Linked DNA regions of Tunicatimonas pelagia. The main gene of each other region encodes a partner of the protein of the gene in region 2 in a complex. Links are inferred from orthologs where the notes say so. Each region holds a gene or a part of one and is shown on either strand. Other genes may lie near its edges.

What was found.
Region 1: the proteins of tsaE (region 2) and tsaD are in contact, whole or in part, in a crystal structure (PDB 6N9A), measured with the Thermotoga maritima proteins. The link is inferred for Tunicatimonas pelagia from one-to-one orthologs. Residues at the interface, in WP_004082108.1 of Thermotoga maritima: Leu37, Gly38, Lys46, Lys57, Val59, Lys60, Ser61, Thr63, Phe64, Thr65, Leu66, Met67, Val69, Pro71, Tyr82, Arg83, Leu84, Asp86, Asp88, Phe89, Asp93, Ile128, Asp130, Glu131, Arg134; in WP_004082750.1 of Thermotoga maritima: Cys10, Asp11, Arg49, His50, Leu82, Gly84, Gly135, Gly136, Glu154, Thr155, Leu156, Asp157, Asp158, Ser159, Glu162, Asp165, Lys166, Arg169, Leu170, Tyr175, Lys213, Thr214, Leu217, Tyr218, Gln221, Arg222, Asn324.

The regions. Positions count from the first base shown.
Region 1 is NZ_CP120683.1:1,238,702-1,241,894, forward strand. The notes cover bases 271-3,133. They hold tsaD (tRNA (adenosine(37)-N6)-threonylcarbamoyltransferase complex transferase subunit TsaD), read right to left. Parts: upstream 2,296-3,133; coding sequence 1,246-2,295; downstream 271-1,245. Other genes in these bases: P0M28_RS05110 (hypothetical protein), read left to right, coding at 271-1,199; P0M28_RS05120 (translocation/assembly module TamB domain-containing protein), read left to right, coding at 2,446-3,133. Also shown: more of P0M28_RS05110, read left to right, coding at 1-270; more of P0M28_RS05120, read left to right, coding at 3,134-3,193.
Region 2 is NZ_CP120683.1:4,916,270-4,919,599, reverse strand. The notes cover bases 118-3,117. They hold tsaE (tRNA (adenosine(37)-N6)-threonylcarbamoyltransferase complex ATPase subunit type 1 TsaE), read right to left. Parts: upstream 1,837-3,117; coding sequence 1,399-1,836; downstream 118-1,398. Other genes in these bases: porX (T9SS response regulator signal transducer PorX), read right to left, coding at 1,829-3,117; P0M28_RS21045 (alanine dehydrogenase), read right to left, coding at 153-1,406. In the rest of the region: P0M28_RS21050 (hypothetical protein), read left to right, coding at 1-86; more of porX, read right to left, coding at 3,118-3,330. UniProt on the Escherichia coli protein: Required for the formation of a threonylcarbamoyl group on adenosine at position 37 (t(6)A37) in tRNAs that read codons beginning with adenine.

The DNA.
Region 1 (3,193 bases), 3.7 Mb from region 2 along the record:
TTTATGAGTTAATGCAAGCTACCGGATTATTGTACGGCTACCCAGCTCAAATGCCGTATTCTTACAAAACGCTACTGAAATCGCTCAAAGTAGACCAACTTACGGATCAGCAACGGTGGAAAATTTTACTATTAGAAAGTTTACTAAATAGTGCTCTTACTACCAACCGATACCACAGCCTAAAAAGAGAGGTTGATTTTGCTGATGCTATTTCAGAGGTGACGTACCGGATTGGAGAATACTACGTTGCCCTGTACCCTAATATTAAACCTAAGTCGCGGGGTGGCTTTTTAGCTCGCTCATCAAAAACTGGAATTGATTTTTCGGAACAAGCCCTGGATGCCCGTACCCAATCTATGGCTTCTAATACCAAAGATGAATTTTGGCAAGCCATTATGCACAGTGCGCTTTCTTTTATTGATGTCTACTGCTTTCATCCCTGGATTCAATCGTACGCTGATACTGATAAGAGAGAGAAAGTGATAAAGAGCCATATTCGGTTACGGTTGTTAATTTTATACGTACTTTCCTCGGCCGCCTGGGCCAACGGAATTGTTGAAAAAGAAGAAAAAGAATTTTTGGAGTATTTTCTAACGCTATCTCAGTTACCCGAGGATTTAGAAGAGCAGGGTAAGAAAATGATTTTGGAACGGGTAAGCATGGAAAACATCAAGTGGAGCGAAGTTAAATCGCCCGTTCTTAAGCGGTACTTACTTGAGTTGGCTACCATGATTATTTTATCAGATAAGGTAATTAGCAAATCTGAGCGGCAGTTTTTGGATGAATTACGCGATAAGCTCAACCTCTCTGAAAAAGAGACTCAGCACAGTATTCTAGCGGTAGAGAGTTTTGTGGTGGAACATTGGCAGAATATTCCGTACCTCAACGGCAATAAAGACGTAGAAGCCATGACGATGTACTTGCTGGCCAAGCTTCGTCCCTATCTGCAAGAAGAGTTACCGATACTGAAAAAGTACTTAGAGCAAGAGTCTGGTGTAGACGCACTGTTGCAACGCTCTCAAATTGAGACAATTGGTACTAATGAGCGCAAGAAAATTCGGCAAGGGCTTCTGGCGGCTATTCAGGCCACTCCCGCTTTCCAGAGCGCAGTAGTACCTCGTTCGGTATTAACTTACTCCGTGCTGTTAGAAACAATTCCAGGTGGACTATTCGCCCGTTATCAGCCTAATAATGAGTGATGAAAGTTACATTATTCATTAATCATTGTTCATTAATCACTATTCATCAATCATTACTTTGCTTGCCAAATTTTAGGCGAGGGTTGGGGCTAGCAGTTAGGGTGTCGGTTTGTCCGCCTAAATACTGATAATGAGCGGCCATAGCAATCATAGCGGCATTGTCAGTGCAGTACTCAATTTTCGGAATGTACACCTGCCATTGTTTTTGCTGGGCTAATACCTTCAGTTGGTTTCGCAACCCTGAGTTAGCGGACACCCCTCCGGCAATAGCAATTTCACGAATACCCGTCTGGCTAACAGCAGCTTCTACTTTTTCTAACAACATGCTAATGAGAGTAGCTTGTACGCTGGCGCATAAATCAGGTAGATTTTCTTCAACAAATCGCTCGTTTTGCTTAATCTGATCACGCAGAAAATAAAGCACGGCGGTTTTTATCCCACTAAATGAAAAATTTAGGTCAGGCATTGAAGTAATGGGAAAAGAAAATCGTTTAGGGTTTCCTTGTTGGGCAATACGATCTAAATGAGGGCCACCCGGATAAGGCAACCCTAGCAACTTGGCAATCTTATCAAATGCCTCGCCTACCGCATCGTCCAGCGTTTCACCAATGATTTCCATATCCAGATAATCGCGAACTACTACGAGCTGGGTATGACCTCCGCTTACCGTCAGACAGAGAAACGGAAACTGAGGTTGGGGCGACTCAATGAAGTGCGCTAAAATATGAGCCTGCATATGGTTAACCGAAAGCAAAGGAATCTGTAAACCCCAAGCCAGCGATTTCACAAAAGAAGAGCCTACTAGTAATGCTCCTAACAAGCCTGGCCCCTGGGTGTAAGCCGCTGCGTTCAGCATAGTTTTTGTTATATTTGCATCCCGAAGGGCCTGATGTACTATTGGAACAATATTTTGTTGGTGAGCCCGAGAAGCTAATTCCGGAACCACACCCCCGTAGTTTTCATGAACCGCTTGAGTAGCAACAATGTTACTAAGTATTTCCCCGTTTTTACTAATAGCTGCTGAGGTCTCATCGCAAGATGATTCCACCGCCAGAATAATAGGGAAAGAGGGATCAGGTCTCGTACTTTTACGCATGATTTAATAAAAAAGAAGCAGTTGCGCGACGCATTTAGGGAGTAGAGTCTGCGTTGCAATATAGCAGAGTGCTAGTGTAATTTGAAAGAAAAACATCCAAATACCACCCGCAGTATTACTAAACGAATTGCTAAGCCAATCTTATGGCTGATGGCTATTCTTATTCTGCTATTTATTGCAGTGGTGGGTGCCGTACAAATCCCTCAGGTGCAAACCCAACTGGTGCAGTATCTAGCCAAAAGCATTACCGAACGAACGGGATTCTCTACTTCTATTGAAGGAGTACATATTAAGTGGTTTGACACCGGAGTGCTAGATAGCGTTACGATCATGGACGATGAGAACCGCCCCATGATTATTGCCAACCACCTTACGGTAGATTTTGATATACGAACGATTGTTGATGACGGCAATATTTTTATTGACGAAGCGCAGGTAAAAGGCGGAGTGCTCAATTTGCGAAAAGATGCAGCAGATGCTACGTTAAACATCACCCGCTTTATTGATACGGTCAAATCCATTATTCGTAAGCCGCGCAACCCAAAAGTACGCTCAACTCCTCCCTTATTTACCATTAGTGAAGTTAGCTTGGAGGAAGTAACCTTTCAATACCACGATGCTGGTGCGAACTTACTACCCGATCGATTCGACTATAATCACTTTACTGTATACGATATTTACGCTGATGCCTCTAACCTCCAGATTGTAGCCGATACCCTACAGGTAGATATTCACCACATGCGGGGATACGAGCCTGACTACGACTTAACTATTGATGACTTTAGCGGATTCTACCGGTTTACTAACCACAGTATGCTGTTTCAAGATTTTGAACTGCACGCCGGTAACTCAGTACTGCGCGACTCACTCGTCTTCAATTACCGTACTAAAGCCAGTC
Region 2 (3,330 bases):
ACTTCAAAACATTCCTGGATCAAATTATAGCAGAATATACCCGAAAATCGTCTTTTATTAGGATGCTAAAAAGACAGTATTCATGAAAAAGAAAACAGGGTTAGACTCAATATAATATGTCCAGTTCCCCATGAAATACATTTTGTCAACAACTATATCCGGGCGGCCATTAGCAAATGTAAATCGCGGGAGCGGAGATTGAATTTTTTGCCGATAGCCGCATTGGTCAAGCTACCTCGGTAGGTATAAATGCCTTTCATAAACCAACGGTAGTTGTAGATCATCTCGTCTACCCCACCGGCATCGCATACTTGCGATAGAATAGGCGTAAAAATATTACTGAACACGGTGGTTGCTGTGCGCGGTACCCGCGAAGCAATATTGGGTACGCAGTAATGAATCACATTGTACTTACGAAATACCGGCTTTTTCAGGCTGGTGATTTCCGAGGTTTCAATACAGCCTCCCTGATCGATACTTACATCCACAATGATCGATTCGGCTTGCATGTTAGCCACCATTTCTTCGGTTACCACCATGCGGTTAGTTCCCTTCTCAGCCCGAATGGCACCAATCACTACATCGGCCTCTTCTAACGCATTGCTCAGCGTGACTACATCCATGGTTGAAGTGTATATTTGCTGACCCAGCGTATGCTTTATCCGACGCAGTTTGTACAGTTGATTATCAAATATTTTTACTTGGGCACCAAGACCGATAGCGGTACGAGCGGCGTATTCTCCCACCGTACCCGCTCCTAGAATTACCACCTTGGTAGGAGGCACCCCGGTAATCCCCCCCAAAACAACTCCACTGCCGTTGGTACTACTGCTCAAATAGTGAGCCGCTACCGTCATTACGGTACTCCCGGCAATCTCGCTCATAGCCCGCACTACGGGCATCCCCCCCACTTTATCTTCAATAAATTCAAAGGCAACTCCGGTTATTTTTCGCTTGTTCAGAGCGTGAATAAACTCGGGAGTTTGGTTTCCCATTTGCAGAGCCGAAATTAGCGTAGCTCCCGGAAGAATATACTCAATCTCCTCCAGAGTGGGCGGAGCAACTTTCAGTACAATTTCTGCATCGAAGGCTTCTTTGGCCGAGTACACAATTTTAGCCCCGGCTTCACTGTACTCATTATCGGAAAACTTGGCGGCTACGCCCGCTTCGGTTTCTACCATTACCCGATGACCCAAATTGGTGATTACCCCTACGGAAGACGGAGTGAGCAGCAGTCGGTTCTCCTGCAATGATGTCTCCTTCGGAATTCCGATCTGGAGTGATTTGTTGCTTTCTTTTACCTTGGCTAACTGTTCCTGGGGATATAGCACTTGCTCTTTGGCAAGCTCCTTAATTTCGGAAGATGTGGCGCTGACTAGGGTTTCCGATTTGGTTGAATCATTCATGTTGGGACGCGTAAATAGTGCGACTCTGATCGGGCTGTACCTCTAAAAAAATTTGCAGGTGCCGATCGGGTAGCAAATTAGGGATTTTTTCAGGCCACTCCACCAAGCAGTAGCTTTCTGAATCAAAATATTCTTCAACACCAATGTCTACCGCTTCTGATTCGTGATTTAATCGGTAAAAATCAAAGTGATAAATACTTTGGCCGTCGGATGTTCGGTACTCGTTCACGATAGAAAACGTTGGGCTACTCATCTGATCTTCTACCTTCCACTGCCGACCTAACTCCTTAATCAAAGTAGTTTTCCCCGCTCCTAAGTCGCCCTGAAATAGCCAAATATCGTAAGAATTTCCCCAATTAATCAACTCCTGAGCAACCTGAGACAAATCTGCTTCCGGCACGGTCTTTCGAGCCCATTCATTTTCAGGCATTTTTAGGCGTTAGCGTAATTAGCGGCACAATCATTTCTTCTAAAGATACTCCTCCGTGCTGGAAGGTATCCCGGTAGTAATTTACGTAATAATTGTAATTGTTAGGGTACGCAAAAAAGTAGTCTTGCGTAGCAAACGCATACGTGGTTGATACATTTAGGCGAGGCAAGTGCAAATCTTCAGGACGGCGTACCGCAAACACTCGGTTATTGTCGAAGTTAAGGTTCTTTCCCTGCTTGTAGCGCAAGTTGGTATTAGTATTTCGGTCGCCAATAATTTTAGCCGGGCGTTTTACCCGGATGGTGCCGTGGTCGGTCGCCACAATTACCTTCACCGATTCCCTCGATAACCACTTGAATAGGTCAAGCAAAGGAGAATGTAAAAACCAAGATTTGGTAATGGAGCGATAGGCAGCCTCATCGGGAGCCAGTTCACGGATCATTTCCATATCGGTGCGGGCGTGAGAGAGCATGTCTACAAAGTTGTAAACCACTACGTTCAAATCGTTTTTCATCAGATTAGATACATTATCCAGCAACTGCTTGCCCTGCTCAGTGCGGATAATTTTGTGGTAGCTGCTCTTAATATCCAGGCGGTTCTTTTTAAGCTGTCGCTTTAGAAACTCGTACTCGTGGTTGTTTTTGCCTTCTTCTTGATCGTCGCCTACCCAAATATCGGAGTGATACTTGGCCATTTCAGCGGGTAGCATTCCCGAAAAAATGGCGTTACGCGAAAAAGCGGTAGTTGTTGGCAGAATAGAATACATAGACGATTCCTCCTCTACCGTGTAATGATCGGCGATAATGGGTTCAATAATCTTCCATTGATCAAACCGTAGGTTATCAATCAGAATAAAGAAGAGCGGTTGATCCGTTTTTAGCTCTGGGAAAATGCGCTTAGTCATTAACTCGTGCGATAGCAATGGTTTATCTACTCCCACCTCGTTCAGCCACAAATCATAATTATCGGTAATGAAGCGGGCAAAATTGGAGTTCGCCTCGTCTTTCTGATTATCCAGCACCTCCGACATGCTCCGATCCTCAGTATTATCAATTTCCAACTCCCAAAAAGTCAGCTTCCGGTAGATTTCAATCCACTCCCGATGGTCAATATCGTCGCTGTAGGCCATGCTTAGGTTCCGAAAATCCTGCTGATAGCTCATGTTGGTTTTCTCGGTAACCAGCCGTCGGTTATCCAGAATTTTCTTAATAGAGAGCAGTATCTGGTTAGGATTTAGTGGCTTAATCAGGTAATCGCTGATTTTGGCTCCGATGGCTTGCTCCATAATCATCTCTTCCTCGCTCTTAGTGATCATCACTACCGGAATATTAGGCTTAGAAGATTTAATGTAGTCTAAGGTTTCCAGCCCCGTCATGCCGGGCATGTTCTCGTCTAAGAAGATCAGGTCAAACGGCTGGTTCTCTACTTGCTCAATGGCATCGGCTCCGCTGTTCACGGTTACCATTTCGTAGCCTTTTTTTTCCAAGAAAAGCG